Regions from separate parts of the Micromonospora cremea genome, predicted to be linked through region 1. Evidence: riboswitches for the same ligand, from Rfam matches in the RefSeq annotation. Region 1 holds a riboswitch; the other holds the start of a gene.
What was found. A riboswitch is a leader RNA that binds a small molecule or an ion and turns the genes downstream of it on or off. The one in region 1 is predicted to bind ZMP and ZTP.
Positions count from the first base shown of each region.

Region 1 (10,304 bases):
GGGGGTACCGGCTCGGACGTGGTGACCTTGATCGGCAGGGCGCTGTCCGGGTCGCCGCGGGTCAACAGTTCCCTGGCAATGCATTCGGTGGGCGGCGTGCGAGGCGATCAGCGTGCCGTCCATGTCGAAGACGATCGCGTCCACCTGCTCCACCGGGTTGAGCCTAGCCGTCGGCCGACTCCTGCCGGGCCCGGTGTGCGGCGGCGAGCCGTTTGGGGGCGCGGGCGTACCACGCCTCGGTGATCACCTCGATCAGCTCGGGCACACCGATCCGGTCGAGCCGGACCAGCACGGCCGGGTAGCCCTCGAAGTGCGGGGTGGTGAGGTAGACCGACGGGTCGTCGGCGAGCAGGGCCTCCTTGACGCCCAGGTCGGGCACCCGCACGCCGAGGAGCGGCCCGTCCGGTGCGGCGGCGCCGAGGGCGGCCAGGTCGGCCCCGCGGAGCGGTCGTTCCCACACGAACGGCTTGTCCCGCACCCGCCAGGCGGGCAGCCCGTCGTACGAGCCCCGTTCGGTGGTCTCGGGCAGCGCGAGCGCGATCCGGCGCACGTCCTCCCAGCTGGCCATGACGACACGGTACGGGGGTTCAGCGGGCCACGGTGTGCTCGGCGAGCAGCTGACCGAGCACGTGTCGAGCCTCGGCGGCCATGGCCGGCTCCGGATCGTCCAGGGTGATCAGCGCCTTCCACAGCGCCCAGCCCCGCCCGCGGGCCCACGTGGCCGCGTCGGCGTCGAGCGCGTCGCGGAAGGCTGCCCGGCTGGCGCCGTGCAGCAGGGTCCAGGCGATCACGGTGTCGCAGGCGGGGTCCCCGACGCCGCAGCAGCCGAAGTCGATGACGGCGGCGAGCCGGCCGTCGCGGACCAGGAGGTTGCCGTACGCGACGTCGCCGTGGAACCAGACCGGAGGCCCGGCCCAGGTGGCGTCGAGGGCGGCCTGCCAGATGTCGCTGACGACGGCGACGGGTAGCCGGTCACGGTGCGTCTCGATCGCGGCCCGGGTCTCGGCGTCGTAGGTGGACAGCGGCGCGCCCCGCCAGGCGCTGTGCCGGCCGGCGGCGGGGCCGCCCGTGGCGTCGACGCTCCGCAGGGCGCGCAGGAAGCCGGCGAGGTCGGTGGCGAACCGGGTCAGGTCGTCGATCCGCTCGGGCCGGGCGGTCCGTCCGTCGATCCATCGGTAGACCGACCAGGGGTACGGGTAGCCGACGCCCGCCCGACCGTGGGCCAGGGGGGTGGGCACCTCCAAGGGCAACCGCGCGCCGAGCCCCGGCAGCCAGCGCTGCTCCTTGGCAACCTGGAGCGCGTACCCCTCGCCGCTGGGCAGCCGCACGGTCATCGTGTCGCCCAGGTGGAAGGTGCGGTTGTCCCAGCCGCCGACCTCCACCGCGCGTACCGGCAGGTCGGCCCAGTGCGGGAACTGCTCGGCGACCAGGCGGCGGACCAGTGCCACGTCGATCCGCGCGGCCACCGCGTCGTCGGTGTCGGGTACGTCGGGCAGGTGTTGTGCGTCCATCCGTCCGAGCCTGCGGGGGCCGGCCGGGGACCGCAACCGGCTTTACGCCGGGGGGTGGGGGTCGGTGGCGGGCGCGGGTCGCGAAGCCGATCATCGACAGCGGTTAGGCTCTGCACCGTCGTCGGGCGCCCGCAGGCAGCGGACGGTCCCAGGCGGCCACACGATGGACGTTTCCGGTCGATTCTGAGGAGATGGCATGTCAGCGGTGTCGCTCGACGACTACGCCGAGCGCGCCCGCGCGGTGCTGCCGCCGGCCGTGTGGGACTACGTCGCCGGCGGCAGCGCGGCCGAGGTGACCTTGCACGCCAACCGGTCCGCCCTGGACCGGGTCGCGGTGCTGCCCCGGGTGCTTGCCGGGGTGAGCACGGCCAACCTGGGAACCCGGCTGCTCGGCCGCCCGTACGCGATGCCCGTCGGGGTGGCGCCGATGGCGTACCAACGGCTGGTGCACCCCGACGGGGAGTTGGCGCTCGCGGCCGCGGCCGGAGCGGCCGGAGTGCCGTACCTGGCCAGCACGCTGGCCAGTACGCCGATCGAGCAGGTCGCCGGCACGGGCGCCGAGGTCTGGTTCCAGCTCTACTGGCTCCGTGAGCGGGCACTGGTCCGCGACCTGCTGGACCGGGTCGTCGCGGCGGGTTGCCGGGCGCTGGTCGTCACCGTGGACGTCCCGGTGCTCGGCCGGCACCCCCGGGACCTGCGCAACGCGTTCCGGCTGCCCGCCGAGGTGATCGCCGCGAACCTGCCCGGCGGGCGGGACGCCCTGGCGCACGCCGGCGCTCCTGGGCTGTCCGCGAACGACGCGCACACCGACGCGTCGTTCGCGCCGGCGCTGCGCTGGGCGGATCTGGCCTGGCTGCGCGAGCACGTCGACCTGCCGCTGGTGGTCAAGGGGGTGCTGGACCCCCGGGACGCGGTCGAGGCGGTACGGACCGGCGCGGACGCGGTGGTCGTCTCCAACCACGGCGGCCGGCAGCTGGACGGGGCGCCGGCCAGCGTCACCATGCTGCCGGAGGTGGTCGACGCGGTCGGCGACCGCTGCCAGGTGCTGTTGGACAGCGGCATCCGCGGTGGCACCGACGTGCTGCGGGCGCTCGCGTTGGGCGCCGTCGGCGTGCTGGTCGGCCGCCCGCTGCTCTGGGCGCTGGCAGTCGGCGGCGAGCCCGCCGCGCGGGACGCGCTGGCGCTGCTCGCCGCCGAACTGCGCGACGCGTTGACCCTCGCCGGCTGCCCCGACCCGGCGGCGGCCGGCGAGCTACGCACGGTGGCGGTGAGCTGAGCGGTGGCTGCGACCCGCTCGGTGTGTTGACACACCGCGTTCATCGGATGGCATAGCGCGACGACCCGCGTACCGGCGTCCTGGGTGGACGGTCATAATGGGCCGCATGGTTGCCTGGGAGTACGCCCTGCTCGTCCGCCGCTATCAGGGACAGGGCCGCAATTTTCACGTCTCGTTCGTCTGGTACGCGCCGGACGGTTCCCGCAAGGACATCACCGCCTTCGGCGACACCGCCATCGCGCACCTCAACCGCGCCGGCCGGGAGGGCTGGGAGCTGGTCTCCGCCGTCGAGGACGTGAACAACGTGCAGGGCAGCACCGAGGTACACCGCTACCACCTCAAGCGTCCCCTGGCCTGACCCTGCACCACCCGCCCCTCGCCGATCATGGAGTTGTGGTGGCACCGCCCGTACCGGGCACCCACAACTCCATGATCGACGAGACTGGTCGGGCTGGTGCTCAGGTGAGGTCGACGGTGGGGTAGAGCGGGAACGGTGCCAGCAGGTCGGTGGCCTGGCGGGCGATCTTGTCGGCGAGGGCCGGGTCGAGGGTGTACTTGGCCTTCGAGGGGGTGCCGTCGGCGTTGGCGCCGGCCGTGGTCTGGGTGAGCACGGTGTGCATGAGCTCCGCGGTCTGGTCCATCTCCGCGGTGCCCAGGCCCCGGGTGGTCAGAGCCGGGGTGCCGATCCGGATGCCCGAGGTGTACCACGCGCCGTTCGGGTCCTGCGGGACCGAGTTGCGGTTGGTGACGATGCCCGAGTCCAGCAGCGCCTGCTCGGCCTGCCGGCCGGTGAGCCCGTAGCCGGACACGTCGATCAGCACCAGGTGGTTGTCGGTGCCGCCGGTGACCAGCTTCGCGCCCCGGCTCAGCAGCCCCTCCGCGAGGGCCTGCGCGTTGTCCACGATCCGCTGGGCGTAGTCGGCGAAGTCGGGGCGGCGGGCCTCGGCCAGCGCGACCGCCTTGGCGGCCATCACGTGCGGCAGCGGGCCACCGAGCACCATCGGGCAGCCCCGGTCCACCTGGTCGGCCAGCTCCGGCTGGCAGAGCACCATGCCGCCGCGCGGGCCGCGCAGCGACTTGTGCGTGGTGGTGGTGACGATGTGCGCGTGCGGCACCGGGTCGAAGTCGCCGGTGAACACCTTGCCCGCCACCAGGCCGGCGAAGTGCGCCATGTCGACCATGAAGGTGGCGCCGACCGAGTCGGCGATCTCCCGCAGGATCCGGAAGTTCACCTTCCGGGGGTACGCCGAGTAGCCGCCGACCAGGATCAGCGGCTTGAACTCGCGGGCCGCCTCGGCCACCTGGTCGTAGTCGATCAGACCGGTCGCCGGGTCGGTGCCGTAGCTGCGCTGGTCGAACATCTTGCCGGAGATGTTCGGCCGGAAGCCGTGGGTGAGGTGGCCGCCAGCGTCCAGCGACATGCCGAGCATCCGCTGGTTGCCCAGCTCGCGACGCAGCGCGAACCAGTCGGCCTCGGTGAGGTCGTTGACCTGGCGTACCTGCGCCTTCTTCAGCGCGGGGGACTCCACCCGGTCGGCCAGCACCGCCCAGAACGCGACCAGGTTGGCGTCGATGCCCGAGTGCGGCTGCACGTAGGCGTGCGCCGCGCCGAACAGCTCGCGGGCGTGCTCGGCGGCGAGTGCCTCGACGGTGTCGACGTTCTGGCAACCGGCGTAGAAGCGGCGCCCGACGGTGCCCTCGGCGTACTTGTCGCTGAACCAGTTGCCCATCGCGAGCAGGGTCGCTGGAGAGGCGTAGTTTTCGCTGGCGATGAGCTTGAGAGACTCCCGCTGATCGGTCAGCTCGGCGCCGATGGCGTCGGCCACCCGCGGCTCGACGGCCCGGATCACCTCAAGGGCACTCCGGAATGCGGTGGACTCGGCGTTGCGCGACATGCGACCTCCTACAGGCGTGCGGAAGGCCCAGGCGCTCGGCAAACGTCCTCGTGACGGGGCCGCTCCCCGATGGTTCTCCATCCCCACGCGCCAGTAACGGCCCGGGCCGATCCTACCGGGCCGACCCGGGCCCGCCCGGCCGACCTCCGGACGCGGCCCGCCGAGGTGGTTGGACGGGGCGTGGCAGGGCATTCGGTAGGGGTCTGCCGCACCGGTGCGGGTGCGGCCGCCGTCCGCACGAGAGGAGTCGACACCATGACCACACCGACCACCGAGCGGCCGCTCGCGGTGGTGACCGGGGCGTCCAGCGGGATCGGGTACGAGCTGGCCGCGCAGTTCGCCGAGCACGGCTTCGACCTGGTCATCGCCGCCGAGGACGATGGCATCACGGCGGCGGCGCAGAAGCTGCGTCGCGACGGCGGCCCGCAGGTCCAGCCGGTCCGCGTCGACCTGGCCCGCGAGCAGGGTGTGGAGGAGCTGGCGTCGGCCGTCGCCTCGACCGGCCGCCCGATCGAGGCCCTGGCGCTCAACGCCGGCCGGGGTGCCGGCGGGGCCTTCGTCGGCGGCACCGACCTGCGTGACGAGCTCGAGATCGTCGACCTCACCGTCCGCGCGACGGTGCACCTGGCCAAGCGGCTGCTGCCGGGGATGGTCGAGCGCAGGGCGGGCCGGGTGCTGTTCACCTCGTCCGATCGCCTCCACCATGCCCGGGCCGTTCCAGGCGGTCTACAACGCGTCGAAGTCGTTCGTGCAGTCCTTCGCCGAGGCGCTGCGCAACGAACTGAAGGACAGCGGCGTCACGGCGACCTCGCTGATGCCCGGGCCGACCGACACCGAGTTCTTCGACCGGGCCGACATGGAGGACACCCGGGTCGGCTCCGGGAAGAAGGACGACCCGGCGAAGGTCGCCGCGCAGGGCTTCGCCGCGCTGATGAAGGGCGACCAGACGGTCACCGCGGGTTCGCTGATGAACAAGGTGCAGACCGCGGCCGGCAAGATCGTCCCGGACAAGCTCAAGTCCGAGCAGCACCGCCGGATGGCCGAGCCGGGCTCGGGCGACTGAGCGCGGCGCCGCCCCGAGCGGGGTGGCGCACCACGAGGGCCCGGCACGGTGCCGGGCCCTTCGTCGTACGCGGGGTGGCTCAGGCGGTCACCGCGTCGATCGCCTTCTTGATCGCCTTCGGCTCGCTGGGGGTACGCGGCGCGTCCGCGCGCAGCGCGATCATCTTCTCGCCGATCTCCTGGAGCTGCTTGCGGCCCAGTGCCTCGCGCACCTTGGGGAACCACTCCTGCTCCTCCTCCTCGACGTGGTGCGTGACGTTCTCGATCAGCACCGTCGTCTTGGCGTTGAAGCGCTCGTCCTTGGCGTCCATCCCGGCCAGCTCGAAGCAGAGCAGGTCGGCCACGTGGTGCTCCTCGTACGACTCGAGGATGTCGTCCTTCAGGTCGGGCAGGAGCCGGCGGATCTCCGGGTATATCACCTCGTTCTCCAGGTAGGTGTGCACGGTCAGGGCCTCCAGGATCTGGCCCACCAGCTTCTGCCGTTGGCTCGCCGGCCACTCCTCGGCATCCTGGAAAGCCTTGAACAGGCGGCGCATCTCCTTGTGGTCCTCTTTGAGCAGGACGATGGCATCGGTCGACACCGGTATGACCTCCCTGGATCTCGTCTGGTGTCGATCCCGTACCCGGGGGATGAACTGCGGAAACAGGGGCGAACGGGTGGGGCCCGGCGCCGAAGCGCCAGGCCCCACACTGGTCGTACCGTTGGTCAGCGGACCACGTTGTACGCGCTCACCATGCCCGCGCCGTAGAAGCCGGTCCGCGCCCCGCCGGAGCAGGTCGCGTCGAAGGCGGCACCCAGCAGCGGCACCGGGTTGTAGACACCAGCGGGGCAGCTCTGCGCCTGGGCTGTGCGCTCCAGGAACGACGCCAGCTGGCCCGGGGACATGCCCGGGTGGGCCGAGGCCGCCAGCGCCGCGACGCCGGCGACGTGCGGGCCGGACATCGAGGTGCCCTGCTTGTAGCCCCAGCCGTTGGTCCGCGTCGCCGTGTTGAAGGTGGTGGACAGGATGCCGTCGGTCAGCGTCGACTGGGCACCCTGGGTACGGAACCGGGTGTCACCACCCGGAGCGGTGACGTCCACGACGCCCTGGCCGTACGAGGAGTAGTAGCTCTTCTCCCCGGTCGGGCCGACCGCCGAGACGGTCACCACGCCCGGCGCCTCGGCCGGCAGGTCGACGCAGGCGCTGTTGATCTCGCGCACCTCGGGCGTCCCGTTGTTCGGGCTGCCCGCGTCGACCGTCTTGTGCGCCAGGTCGACGTTGGAGTTGCCCGCGGAAGCGACGTTCAGCACGCCCTTGCTGTTCGAGTAGCGGATGGCACGCTGCACGGCCTGCCACACCGGGCGCTGGCGCGCGTCGTTGCGGCAGTTGAACTCCCACGGGTCGATGTAGTAGCTGTTGTTCGTGACCTTCATGCCGTGCTCGGCGGCCCAGAGGAAGCCGCAGACCGCCGCCTCGGGGTAGATGAAGCCGTCGTTGTTGACCACCTTGACGGCGGCCACCTTGACGCCCGGGGCGACGCCGGTGACGCCGACGCCGTTGATGGCGGCGGCGATGGTGCCCGCCACGTGGGTGCCGTGGTCGGACGTGGTCGGGTTCCAGGCCGCCTCGGTGGTGTCGACGACGCCGCCAAGGCAGGACGTGCTCTTGTCCTTGGCGATCTGGCTGGCCAGATCGGGGTGGCTGGAGGAGATGCCGCTGTCCAGCACGCCCACCACCACGTCGGCGCTTCCGGTGGTGACGGCGTGGGCCTGCGGGACGCCGATCATCGGCATGTCCCACTGCTGGCCGAACAGGGGCTCGGCGGTCGGGTCACCGGTGGCGTTGGCGAGGTCGGCGGCGGAGACCTCGACGGTCTCGCCCTCGTCGAGAGCGGTGCCGAGCCCGGTGGTCGCGGCCACCGACTCGACCCCGGCACCGGCGACCCTGCGGGCGAAGTCAGGGTTGCTGGAGCGGGCGACGAGCACGCCGATCTGCTCGTAGTTGGCCACCACGGTGCCGTTGGCGGCGGCCACCTGGGCAGCGGCCCGGTCGTTCTTCGCGCCCTGCGGGGCGAGGACCAGGAACGTGGTGTCCGGGCCGGCGGCCGCCGCCGGTGCCAGTCCGCCGGTGACGGCGAGACCGACGCCGAGCGTCACCGCGGACGCGGCGGCCAGTGTCTTGTGGCGGAGGTTCTTCACACAGACTCCCAGGGACGGGTACCAGCCGGTGCGGCTCCCGGGCGGGGAGCGACCGGCCGAGGGCGGGCGGGATGCCCGTCTCTGGTACTCCAGCGCGGGGAGTCGATGTGGCGTTACACACACCCCGACGGGTGGGACGAAAGGTGTCAGACCGTGGCCAGCGTGCGGGGGATCTCGTCGAGCAGTTCCCGGGCCAGGAAGCCGATCCGGCCGTACCGGGGGATGAGCCGCTGGCCGCTCACCGCGTGCGCGAACGCTCCCCAGCAGGCGGCCTGGGCCGGCTCCGCGCCCCGGGAGAGCAGACCGGCCAGCAGCCCGGCGAGCACGTCCCCGCTGCCCGAGGTGCCCAGCCCGGCGTCGCCGCTCTCCTCGCGCCAACGCCGCCCGTCCGGCGCGGCCACGTGCCCGTACAGCGAGACGACCGCCTCGTACCGGGCGGCCAGCTCGGCCGCCTCGGCGTCCAGGTCGTCGCCCGGGTCCCGGCCGAGCAGGTGCCCGGCCTCGGTGACGTTCGGGGTCAGCACCACCGGTCGCCCCGAGCCGACCAGCAGGTCCGGCTCGTGGCTGAGCGCGCCCAGGGCGTACGCGTCGAGCACCAGCGGGGTACGCGGCCCCGCCGCGTCCAGGACCAGGCGCAGCAGCCGGCGCGTCTCGTCGATCCCCTTCAGCCCGGGGCCCAGGGCCACCACGTCGGCATGACCGATCAACTCGCCGAGCTGGCCGTCCCCGTCCGCGGCGGCCGCGCCGGCCGGGGTCTCCGGCAGCCCGATCACCAGCGCCTCGGGCACCTGGACGCTCAGCGTGGCAGCGGTGGACTCGGCGGCGGTGAGCTGGAGCACCCCCGCGCCTGCGCGCAGCGCGGCGACCCCGGCGAGCAGCACCGCCCCGGGGGTGAAGCGGGAGCCGCCGACCACCAGCACGGTGCCCCGGCTCTCCTTGCCGCCGGCCGGGACCGGCAGCTCCCAGTCCCGCAGCAGCCCCGGCGTGATCACCTGCACCTCAGACCGGCTCGGCATGGACCTCGTCCTCCCTGGTCGGCTGGGCGCCCTGGCGGCGCAGGTGGCCGACCTCGTTGAACCCGCCGGGCATCAGCCGATCCTCGCTGTCGGCCGACCAGTGGGTGATCGAGCAGTTGGCGATCACGTGTTCGCGGGTCAGCGCCATCAGTTCCGGCTCGGTCAGGCCCTCCACCAGGTAGCGCAGCAGGAACACCAGCGCGTCGTGACCGAAGAGCAGTACCCGCTGGCCGGCGTGGTCCCGGCGCAGGTCGCCGAGGAGCGTCCGCAGCCGCAGCGCCACGTCGGTCCAGGACTCCCCGCCGGGCGGCCGGTAGTAGAACTTGCCCAGCCGGGCCCGGCGTTCGGCCTCGTCCGGAAACCGCCGGCGCACCCCGTGCCCGGTCAGCCCGTCGAGGATGCCCAGCTCCCGGTCGCGCAGCCGCTCGTCCCGGCTCACCGGCACCCCGGTGCCGTGCAGTGCCAGCTCGGCGGTGGAGACCGCCCGCAGGTACGGCGAGACCACCGCCACGTCCGGGCGTCGGTCCGCGGGCAGTCCGGCCAGCCAGCGGCCGGTGGCCCGGGCCTGCTCCTCGCCGGTGGGGGAGAGCGGCACGTCGGCGTCCCGGTGGGTCAGCCCGATCAGGTCCGCACCGTTGGACTCGGCCTCGGTCGCCGCCACGTTCGCGGTGCTCTCGCCGTGCCGGATGATCCACAGGGTTGCCAGTTCGGCCATGCGGCACCCCTACCCGGCCCGTGTGCCCGGTAACCGCGTCATCATGCGGCACCGGCGACCCCGGTCGGCGCGTGAACCCGCCCCGGTCGGGTAAGCGTGGGCTTCACCGCGAAGCCGACAGGGGAGGTGCGCCGTGGCGACGATGGTCAAGGAGCAGGCCAGCCCGGTAAAGGACAAGAACTACGACCTGATCCGGACGTTGCAGATGTCACTGGAGAACGTGTACCGGATGGACACGTACATCGCCGACGCCGAGGGGCGTGGCGACAGTGAATTGGCCAACTGGTTCCGCATGATCCAGGACAACAGCCGCAAGGCCGGCGAGCAGGGCAAGCAGATGCTGGTGTCCCGGATGCAGCAGGAGAAGCGCTGACCGCGGCGAACATCGCCGGGGCGGAGGCGGATGCCGGTCGATGACCGGCATCCGCCGCGCTGAACTCCGGCCACCGCCCCACGTCCCCACAACCCCCTCGATGCACGCGTGACCGGTCAGGTTCGGGACAGCGCCGCGAGGGGTCGATGGGGAACAATCTCCGTCCGGGGCGGCGGGGCCGCCCCGAGACGAAGGGGTGGGTCGGCGATGACGGTCGTCCGGGGTCTGCGGGAAGCGCTGCTGCTGTTCCTGATCGCCGCCGTTCTGGTCGCGGTCG
Region 1 is NZ_FSQT01000001.1:1,907,098-1,917,401, reverse strand. It holds partial or broken gene BUS84_RS08825 (FAD-dependent oxidoreductase) at 1-74, opposite strand, end outside; gene BUS84_RS08820 (MmcQ/YjbR family DNA-binding protein) at 164-568, opposite strand; gene BUS84_RS08815 (aminoglycoside phosphotransferase family protein) at 588-1,511, opposite strand; gene BUS84_RS08810 (alpha-hydroxy acid oxidase) at 1,708-2,787, shown strand; gene BUS84_RS08805 (hypothetical protein) at 2,885-3,145, shown strand; gene BUS84_RS08800 (glycine hydroxymethyltransferase) at 3,246-4,682, opposite strand; ZMP/ZTP riboswitch at 4,701-4,790, opposite strand; partial or broken gene BUS84_RS40620 (SDR family NAD(P)-dependent oxidoreductase) at 4,752-5,324, shown strand; gene BUS84_RS40615 (SDR family NAD(P)-dependent oxidoreductase) at 5,386-5,745, shown strand; gene BUS84_RS08790 (hemerythrin domain-containing protein) at 5,825-6,325, opposite strand; gene BUS84_RS08785 (S8 family peptidase) at 6,451-7,923, opposite strand; gene BUS84_RS08780 (NAD(P)H-hydrate dehydratase) at 8,070-8,939, opposite strand; gene BUS84_RS08775 (histidine phosphatase family protein) at 8,923-9,654, opposite strand; gene BUS84_RS08770 (hypothetical protein) at 9,797-10,027, shown strand; gene BUS84_RS08765 (hypothetical protein) at 10,235-10,304, shown strand, end outside.

Region 2 (10,304 bases), on a different contig from region 1:
CGCGGTCCGCAACGGCCTGCGCTGACCGCACCTGACCGCCGGCTGGGATCTTTTTGGCCGGCGGTCAGGTGTTACCTGCTCAGGGGCCTCGGGTAGTCGGGGGTGTCCCCGCCGTGAACACGAACCGTGCCGTGGCCGAAACGCGGTAGCGGGGCGAGGGAATGCAGGTACGACTCATCGCATCCTGAGGAGGACCAGATGAGCACGCAGGCTGCTTCCACCCGGCCGATGAACCGGCCGACCTCGGACGTCCAGAACCCGGCATCAATGCAGAACACGCAGACCCGGCAGATGCCGGTCATGCAGGACGGGCGTCGGAACGACATCCAGGCACCCGGTACGGAGACCAAGCAGGCGTTCAAGACCACCGAGTTCTGGATCTATATCGCCGCGGTGGTCGCCGTACTGGGCGCTTCGCAGGTGGTCGGGAAGAACTCGGCGGGGGTGGACATCTTCCGCGCTGACAACGCCTGGTTCCTGATCACCCTGCTGACGCTGGGCTACCTCGGTAGCCGAGGCCTGGCCAAGGCCGGCAGCAACTGGCGCAGCGCCGAGGAGCGCAAGGCCCGGCACTGACCGGGTACGCGGTAGCACGACGCGACGGTGGCCTCCGGGAGAACCTCCCGGAGGCCACCGTCGCGTCTGGACGACTACTCGCCGCCGAAATCGCCGCCGAAATCACCCTCGAAGGCGTCCTCGATCATCTCGCCGGCGATCATGCCGCCGGCCACCCCGAGCGCCGCGCCGGCCACCATGCCGCCCATCCCGTGCCCCCGGCCGTGCCCGTGGCCGTGACCCGGCCCGAAGCCCTGCGAGCGCAGGCTGCCGTAACGGGAGGTGGTCTCGCGCAGCCAGCCGTCCACCACCTGCGCCCAGTCGACGCGGTCGACGTCGGCGTGCGACACCTGGTACCGGCCGAAAGCATCGTGGCCGGCGCTGAGGAAGCCACCGCGCTTGTCGCACTCCAGGATCACGTCCACGCCGCGCTGACTGGTCACGAAGGTCAGCTCGACCTCCCGGATCGTGCTGGCGTACTGCGGCGAGGCGAAGAACTCGATCTCCTGGTAGAACGGCAGCGTCTGCTGGACGCCCCGGATGTGGCCGCGCTCCAGGTCGGCGTGCTTGAACCGGAAGCCCAGCCGCTGGAACGCCTCCAGGATCCGCTCGTGCACCGGCAGCGGGTGCACCGCCACCTGATCCAGGTCGCTCTTGTCCACGGCGCGGGCCACCGCCAACTCGGTACGCAGGCCCATCGTCATGCCGTGCAGGCGCTGGCCGTACACGTCGGTGATCGGGGTCTCCCACGGAACCGGCAGCTGGAACGGGATCGAAAGCTGCTGCTTCGGCGCGAGCTGGAGCGGGCCGCTGACGGCCATCCGGTGAAACTCCATGGTGCCCGCGTACTCGGTGTCGTGTCCCTCGACCTCGACCCGGGTGACCAGGCCGAGCACCACCTGCTCGATGGCCGCCGGGCTGTCACCGCCGACGAGGTTGACCTGACCGTCGAGGGTCAGACCAGGCCGGGTGTTGGGGTTGGTCAGCACGGTGTCCACGCTGGGACCGCCGACACCGAACGCGCTCAACATCTTCTTGAAGACCATCGGAACTCCTGTGCGACAGCCGACCGCTCCAGGATGGAGTCGGACGTTGACTCGTGGGCACCCTAACCAGGGGCCCTGTGAGATGGCTGTGAAGTGCCGACGCTCGGCACTCTGTGTCGCCACTCCGGCGCGCTGGGTCGTGTCAGTGGCTCGCCCGTCGCCGGAACAGCACGCCGGACGCGGCCACGCCGACCACCAGGAACCCGACGGCCCAGGCGAGTGCGGTCGGGGCCGACTCGGCGACCGGACCGCCCACCAGCAGCCCGCGGGCCGTCTCGACCAGCGGGGTCATGGGCTGGTTGCGGGCGAACCCCTGGAGAAAGGCCGGCATCGTCTCCGGCGGCACGAACGCGCTGCTCACATACGGCAGGAACAGCACCACGAAGGAGAATGCACCGGCCGCCTCGGCGTTCGACACCAGCAGACCGAAGGCGGCCGACAGCGCCGAGATCCCGGACATGAACAGCACCAGCAGCCCGAGCAGCGCCACCCAGTCGAGCACCGAGGCCGTCGGCCGAAAGCCGAGCAGCACCGCCACCGCGACGACGATGGTCGTCGAGAGCAGGTTGCGCGCCACGCTGGCCACGATGTGCCCGACCAGCACCGCCGACCCGAGGACCGGCAGCGAGCGGAGGCGGGCGATCATCCCCGTCGTCATGTCCTGGTTCACCCCCACTCCGGTGCCGGCCGAGCCGAAGGCCGCGCAAATCAGCACGATCCCCGGTACGACATACGTCAGGTACCGGGTGCCCGTCTCGATCGCGCCGCCGAAGACGTAGACGAACGACAGCAGGATCAACACCGGCAGCACAATTGCGGTGATCAACGCGTCGACGCTGCGAATCGAGCGTCGCAGACCACGACCGACCAGGGCGCTCACGTCCACGATCACGCCGGGCACCCGGGTCAGCTCGGGGGCGGTCATCGGGTCACCGCCACGGCCTGCGGCTGGCCGGTCTGCGGCTGCTCCGTCGGCGGCTGCTCGGTCAGTGCGAGGAACACCTCATCGAGAGTGGGCCGGTGCAACGCGAGCCGCTCCACATCGACGCCCCGGGCGTGGAGCAGGCCGAGCAGGTCCCGCACCGCCGCCGCGCTGCCGTCGGTGGGAACGTGCACGGACAGCGTCTCCGCGTCCTCCCTGATGGGTACCGCGGTCGCGGTGAGTAGCGGCACGGCGCGGGCGAGCGTACCGGCGTCGGGCAGGAAGAGCTGCGCCGTCTCGCCGCCGATCCGGGCCTTGAGCTGCTCGGCGGTCCCCTCGGCCGCGACCCGGCCACCGTTCAGCACGGTGATCTGGTCCGCCAACCGGTCCGCCTCCTCCAGGTACTGGGTGGTCAGCAGGACGGTGACGCCGGCAGCGGCCAACTCCCCGATCGAGCCCCAGACGTCGCGGCGGCTGCGCGGGTCCAGCCCGGTGGTCGGCTCGTCGAGGAACAGGACCCGAGGCTCGACGACGAGACTCAGTGCGATGTCCAGGCGGCGGGCCATGCCGCCGGAGTAGGTCGAGACCCGCCGCCCGCCGGCCGCCGTCAGCTCGAAGCGGTCGAGCAGCTCGTCGGCTCGAGCTCGCGCCGCCGCGCCGGTGAGGTGCCGTAGCCGACCCATCAAAATCAGGTTCTCCCGGCCGGTGAGCATCTCGTCGACCGCCGCGTACTGACCGGTGAGGCTGATCGACCGGCGGACCGCCGCCGGCGCGGAGACGACGTCATGTCCGGCCACCACGGCCCGGCCGCCGTCCGGACGCAGCAGCGTGGAGAGCACTTTGACCGCCGTCGTCTTGCCGGCGCCGTTCGGCCCCAGCAGCGCCGCGACGCTGCCGCGTTCGACCCGCAGGTCAACACCATCGAGTACGGCGACATCGCCGAACCGCTTCGTGAGTGATTCAAGCTCGACTGTGTACGTCATAAACTCAGTGTATGCCATACACCAGGTATAGGATCAACCCCGATGGAACGTGCGATGTCGCCGCTCGAGGCGGTTTGGTCGGCCAAGCCCACTCCCGAACCACGGGAGGGGCTGTCACTTGCACGCATCGTCAGCACCGCGATCGAGATCGCCAACACCGACGGCCTCGGCGCCGTGTCGATGAGCCGGGTCGCCAAGAGCCTCGGGTTCACCACGATGTCGCTCTACCGGCACGTTGGGAGCAAGGAAGAGCTGATCCTGCACATGCAGGAGGCCGCCGTCGGCCCCCCACCCACGGACCTGGTCACGGGCCAGGGCTGGCGGGCGGACCTGGAACGCTGGGCGTGGACCGTCGTGCGCAAGTTCCGCCGCCACCCGTGGCTCCTGCAGACGCTGACGATGTTCGGCCCGCCCGCCACGCCGCACCAACTCGGCTGGCTCGAGTACGGACTCCGCGCACTCGGCTCGACTCCACTCGACGAAGGCGAGAAGGTGGCGGCCATCCTGCTCGTCCAGGCCCACAGCTTGGCCGACCTGACGTTCCACGCGGCCGGTGCTGCCACCGCGGCCGACGACACCGACCCGTACGAGACGCTCTTCACCCGCGTCATCGATCCAACGCGGTTCCCCGCGCTGATGGCCGCGTTCACCGGCGGCGGCTTCGCCTCGACCGACGACCCCGAGGCCGACCGCGACTGGCTGTACCAGTTCGGCCTGCAAAGGATCCTCGACGGCGTCCAGGTCCTCGTCGAGCAACGCCTCGCCCGCGAAGCCTGACGACCCGCCCTCTCCCCTCCCCCGTCCAGCCTGTTGACCAAGAGGTTTGCGTCAAGAACCGCGTTCCCGTTGACGCAAACCTCTTGATCGAAACGGCGGCGCTGGCCCGGGGGCCAGGGGCCGTGAAGCGCTGGCGACAGCACCCCGGCATGGTCAACTCGACATCAGCGATATCGCGGTATCCCGGTCGCAGGAAACCCCGATATCCGCGGAACCCGCGGACCTTGCCTGCCCGTCGACGATCCCTATCCGACCTGACGCTCGGCGGCGGCGACGGCGTTGCGGAAGAGCATGGCCACCGTGGTCGGGCCCACGCCGCCCACGCGCGGGGTGATCGCCCCGGCGACCGCGGCGCACGTCTCGTCGACGTCCGGCAGCAGCCGCCGACCCGCGTACCGCACGCCGCCGCCGATGACGACGGCCCCCGGCTTGACGTGCTCGGGCTGGATGATGCCGGGCACGCCAGCAGCAGCGATCAGGATGTCGGCTCGGCGGGTGTATCGGGGCCAGTCGGCGACGCCGGTGTGCACGACCGTGACGGCCGCGTTGGCGGTGGGGCGCTTCTGGGCGAGAAGGGTCGCGAGTGGCCGCCCGAGCGTGGCACCGCGGCCGAGGATGACCACCTCGCGCCCGGAGACCGGAATGCCATGGTGGGCCAGCAACGCCTCGATGCCGGCTGGCGTGCAGGGCACCGGGCCCGGCAGCCCGAGTGCGAGCCGACCGAGGTTCAGCGGATGCATGCCGTCGACGTCCTTGTCCGGGTCGATCCTCTGCAACGCCGCGTCGTAGTCCAGGTGGCCGGGGACCGGATACTGCACGAGGATTCCGTGTACTGCGGGGTCGGCGTTGAAAGCGGCGATCACCTCGTGGAGTTGTTCCTGCGTGGCATCGGCGGGCAGGTGGCGGTGCGGCGAGGCGAAGCCCAGCCCGGCGGCCTGGCGCTGCTTGATGCCGATGTAGCCGGCACTGGCGTCGTCGTCGCCGACCAGAACGGTGGCCAGGGCCGGGACGACGCCCGCGTCGCGGAGTCTGGCCACCCGCACGGCAACGTCGGCGAGGACCGCGTCGGCCACCGGCTGACCGGGCAGCAGCGTAGCGGCGTGGGTGGTGGTCGTCTCTGCGGTTGACGGCATGGCTCTCCCCAGCGCGGAAGCCCAGGCGGTCGACCCCCGCGATGAGCTCCCCGATGGTTCTGCCATCCCAGGTGCCGCCAGTCGCGTCGCCTCCCAGTCTGCCCCACGGCCCGGGCATCGGACCAGCAGGCTCGACCTGTGGCCAGCGATTCTGGTGGGAAAAGCCCGCCGAGTGCCGTTCCCACCAGGATCCGGCGAGCTACCCGGTCACCTCGGCGCACAGGCGCTCGGCGACCTCGTCGGGGGACGGCATCACGCTGACCTCGGCGCTGATCCGGCGCGCCTCAACGGTGAACGTCGGCTCATCGAGCAGCCGGCGCAGGGCCGCCGCAATGGCCGCCGGCTCGGCCTGCCCGGGCGCCAGTGCGAGGCCCGCGCCGGACGCCGAGACCCGATCCGCCTGGATGAACTGGTCGGCGCCCTGCGGCACGACCACCATCGGGATGCCACGGGCCAGCGTGCCGAGGGTGGTGCCGGCGCCACCGTGCGAGATGACCGCGTCGACGTTCCCCAGCAACTGGGCCAGCGGCACGAACGGGCTGAACTCCACCCGGTCCGAGTCGAGCTGGTAGTCCTCCGGCTTGCCGTCCAGGCCGAGCGTGGCCAGCACGTCGACGTCGAGGGCGGTGAGGGCGCCCAGCAGCGGGCCGACCACGGCCGGGTCGGCGAAGACGGTACCGAAGCTCACCAGCACGCGGCGGCGACCGCCGGCCGCCGGGGCGTCGGCGCCGGTCGGGGCGTCGAGCGCCTGGTGGGGTTCCGGTCGCAGCGCGATCCGCTGCACGCCCGGGGGTACGGCGAAGTCCGGGAACTGAAGGCCGGGCGGGCAGGTGTCCAGCAGCCAGCGGCCGGAGGGGGTGTGCTCCGGCGCTGGCAGTCCCCGCTCCTCGTAGCGCGTGCGGACCACGGCAGTCAGCACGTCGGTGAACTCGGCCGGCACCGACGGCCCGAAGGCGAGGGTGGCCAGCGGTACGCCGAGCCCGGCGGCGACCAGCGGTCCCACGAAGTCGACCATCTCGTTGATGATCAGATCCGGCTGCCAGCGCTTCGCCTGCGCCAACGCCTCATCGGCGGTCAGGTCGACCCGGACCCCGGCGAAGAACTCGGCGACCGCCTCCGGAGTGGGCTCTGTCGCGGGGTTGAGGCCCAGCTTGCGACCCACCTCGGCGAAGAGCACGTCCGGCATGGGCCCGGCCGGCAGCAGCTCAATGCCCTCGGGTGCGATGAGCGGGGTCATGCCCACGGCGGTGACGACGGCGACGTCATGGCCCTGCCGGCGGAACGCTCGGGCCAGAGGCAGCAGGGGGAGAAAGTGCCCGAAAGCGGGCGTGGTTGAGAAGAGGACGCGCATAGTCATCAGAATAGCCTTCTGATGAAGCGAGCCGTATAGTGCCCTGATGGCAGCCGCTCAACCACGCGCCAGCCGGCGCCAGGAGAGCGCCGAGCAGACCCGCAGGTTGATCTTGGAAGCGGCCCAGGACCTTTTCATCGCCCAGGGATACGCGACGACCACGATCAACGACATCGCCGCGCGGGCCCGGGTGGCCGTGGCGACCGTGTACACCAGCGTCGGCGGCAAGCCGACCCTGCTGCGAGCGCTGATCGAGGCGGGCGTGAACGACCCGGAGACCGCCCGGAACGTGGCGGCCATTGCGGTCGCCGCCGACCCTCGCGAGGTCCTGCGTCTGATCGGCGTCGGAACGCGGTACGGCCACCAGCACCACCACCAGCAGGTCCACCTGATGAAGGCAGCGGCCGGCATGACACCGAGCGCGGCGGCCGTGGCACGGCACGCGGCGACGGCCTACCGGCGGGCGCTGCGAGTGGGCGCGGTACGACTCGACGAGCTCTCCGCCCTGCGCCCCGGCCTCACCGTCGAGCGGGCCACCCAGGTGCTGTGGTTCTACTTCGGGCTGCACTCCTGGCCGCAGCTCGTCGACGAGGGCGGCTGGTCGTACGACGAGGCGGAACGGTGGCTGGTTGACCGGGCCACCGAGGCACTGCTCCCCCCGAGCTGACCGCCGGGGCCGTCAACCGGCCTGGACGACGACCAGCTCGCCGACCTGCTCGCCGATGGCGGTACGCGCCTCCGCCGGCAGCCCGACGTCGGTGATCAGCACGTCGGCCGCCTCCAACGGGGCGATGGTGGCGATGCCGATGGTCTCCCACTTGGTGTGGTCGGCGAGGACCACCAGCCGCCGGGCGGCGCCGATCAGGCACCGGTTGACCCCGGCCTCCAGCAGGTTCGGCGTGGTGAAGCCGGTCCGTGGGCTGAGGCCGTGCACACCGAGGAAGAGCAGGTCGACGTTGAGCGCGCTGATCGCCGCCTCGGCCACCGGCCCGGTCAGCGCGTCCGACGGGGTACGGATGCCGCCGGTGAGCACCACTGTCTGGTCGGCGCGCGGATTCTGGTAGAGGGCGTCGGCCACCGGGATCGAGTTGGTCACCACGGTCAGCCCCCGTACGTCGGAGAGCAGTGTGGCCAGCGCGGCGGTGGTGGTGCCGGCCGAGAGTGCGATGGCCATCCCCGGCTCCACCATGGTCGCGGCCCGCTCGGCGATGGCCCGCTTCTCCGCCTGCTGGCGGATCGACTTCGCGGCGAAGCCGGGCTCCTCGGCGGAGCCCGGCCCGGCCAGCGTCGCGCCGCCGTGCACCTTGTCCACCAGACCGCGTTCGGCCAGCACCTCCAGGTCACGCCGGATCGTCATGTCGGACACGCCGAACCGGCTGACGAGCTGGCTCACGCGTACGCCGCCACGCTGGCGGATCAGATCGAGGATGGCGGTCTGCCGCTGCTGGGCGAGCACCTGGGGAAACCTCCTTCGCGCCGTGGCTGTCACCGGGTCAGGCCGGCCCGTCGGCCCGGTCCTCCCGGACCACGGCCACCTCGCCGGCCGGCACTGTCAGCTCACCGGCGCATTCTGCTCCGGTCAGCAGCTCGGTGCCGGTCACCGCGAGCCGTACCTCGCTCCCGGTGTGGTTGATCGCGAACAGCCAGCTCCGCTCGCCGTCGCGGCGCCGGATCACCTCCACCCCGGTCGGTGCCTGCGCCGCCGGGCGGACGCCGGCCTCGTCGACCAGCCGGACGGCCAGCCGGTCGGTTTCCGGCTCGTCCAGCCGGGTGCCGACGTACCAGGCGGCGCCAGCGCCGACGGGGTGCCGGGTCAGCGCCGGCACGCCCGGCAGCGGCCCGTCGGTGTACGAGGCGAGGACCTCGGCGCCCTCCGGGTGCAGCCACTCGGTCCACACGTCGGCCATGCTGCCGTCGTCCAGCCGGCATCCTGGCGCGCACCGACCGGGTCTGGGCCAGCGACTGCAACGACGCGCTGGAACGGCTCAGCATCCAGCGCTGGACCGAGCTGCTGCTGCCACCGGAACTGGTCGGCACGCACGTCGGGCCGGAACGCTCGCACACCACCAACCGGGTGCACGACCTCGGCTTCCGGGCAGCCACCGCGCTCTTCGGCCACGACGGCATCGAGTGGGACATCGCGAGGATCAGCACCACCGAGCAGACCGAGCTGGCCGCCGGGGTCGCGCTGCACAGGCGGCTGCGTCCGCTGCTGCACGCCGGCCGCGTGGTCCGGGTCGACCATCCGGAACCGGCCGTCTGGGCGCACGGCGTGGTCGACCACGACGGCACCAGAGCGGTGTACGCGGTGGCCCGGCTGGCCACCTCGGTGGCGCAGTCCCCGGGCGCGGTCCGCCTGCCCGGCCTGGACCCGGGCCGGCGTTACCTGGTGCGACCGGTGTCGGACGCGCCGGCCCCGGCGACCGCCGACCGGTCCGCGCCGGCCTGGCTGGCTGGCGGCGTCACGCTCACTGGGGCGGCACTGACCCGGGTGGGCGTGCAGTTGCCCGCGTTGCACCCGGAGCAGAGCCTGGTGCTGGAGGTTGACGCCGTCCACTGAAAAGATTCCGGGGATTCTTTGGCCGGGTTGTCGAGAACCGTGTCGTCTGCTTCTACCTCAGGGTGAGAGCACCGACGATGGTGCGCAGGCGTGAGGAGCGAACCATGAAGTACATGCTGCTGATGCAGTTCAGCGCCGCCGGGACCGACTTCCCGGGCATCGAGACCTGGACCCCGGAGGAGGTCGAGGCGCACCTCGCGTTCATGGGCGAGGTCAACGACAAGCTCACCGCCGCCGGGGAGTGGGTCGACGGGCAGGGTCTCGGCGGCCCGCAGCAGGCGCGGATCGTCCGCGCCGGTGAGGGCGGGGCCCCGGTGGTCACCGAGGGGCCGTTCGCCGAGACGAAGGAGTTCCTCGCCGGTTTCTGGATCGTCGACTGCGACAGCCCGCAGCGGGCGGTGGAGCTGGCCGCGTACATCTCCACCGCGCCCGGCCCCGGCGGCCGGCCGTTGAACATGCCGATCGAGGTGCACCCGGTCATGTCCGCCCCACCCCAGGAGCTGTGAGGGCTGACCACCACCGATCCCCGCATCGAGGACCTGCTGCGCGAGCTGGCGCCGCAGGTCCTCGGCGTGCTCGCCCGCCGATTCGGTGACTTCCCCACCGCCGAGGACGCGGTGCAGGAGGCGCTGCTGGCCGCCGCGACCCAGTGGCCGACGGACGGGCTGCCGGCGAACCCGCGCGGCTGGCTGATCCAGGTCGGCTACCGCCGGATGATCGAGCTGGTCCGCGGCGAGCAGGCGCGGCGCCGCCGCGAGGACCTGGTCGTCCGCCGGGACCCGGACGACCGACAGCACGCGCCCGCGGCGGACGAGGAGCTGACCGCCGAACGGGACGACACCCTGGTCCTGCTCTTTCTCTGCTGCCACCCGGCGCTCACGCCCGCGTCGGCCGTCGCGCTGACCCTGCGCGCGGTCGGTGGGCTGAGCACCGCCGAGATCGCGCGCGCGTTCCTGGTCCCCGAGGCGACCATGGCG
Region 2 is NZ_FSQT01000002.1:4,011,014-4,021,317, reverse strand. It holds gene BUS84_RS40330 (glycerophosphodiester phosphodiesterase family protein) at 1-25, shown strand, start outside; gene BUS84_RS32335 (hypothetical protein) at 199-576, shown strand; gene BUS84_RS32330 (sporulation protein) at 651-1,601, opposite strand; gene BUS84_RS32325 (ABC transporter permease) at 1,744-2,526, opposite strand; gene BUS84_RS32320 (ATP-binding cassette domain-containing protein) at 2,523-3,506, opposite strand; gene BUS84_RS32315 (TetR/AcrR family transcriptional regulator) at 3,549-4,283, shown strand; gene BUS84_RS32310 (bifunctional 5,10-methylenetetrahydrofolate dehydrogenase/5,10-methenyltetrahydrofolate cyclohydrolase) at 4,529-5,416, opposite strand; ZMP/ZTP riboswitch at 5,429-5,511, opposite strand; gene BUS84_RS32305 (glycosyltransferase) at 5,616-6,773, opposite strand; gene BUS84_RS32300 (TetR/AcrR family transcriptional regulator) at 6,814-7,434, shown strand; gene BUS84_RS32295 (DeoR/GlpR family DNA-binding transcription regulator) at 7,447-8,223, opposite strand; gene BUS84_RS32290 (beta-galactosidase trimerization domain-containing protein) at 8,261-8,674, opposite strand; gene BUS84_RS32285 (GH36 C-terminal domain-containing protein) at 8,695-9,327, shown strand; gene BUS84_RS32280 (YciI family protein) at 9,432-9,833, shown strand; gene BUS84_RS32275 (RNA polymerase sigma factor) at 9,900-10,304, shown strand, end outside.
Region 2: it holds a riboswitch for ZMP and ZTP, as region 1 does, so the genes downstream of both, BUS84_RS32310 (bifunctional 5,10-methylenetetrahydrofolate dehydrogenase/5,10-methenyltetrahydrofolate cyclohydrolase) here and BUS84_RS08800 (glycine hydroxymethyltransferase) in region 1, are expected to answer to the same signal.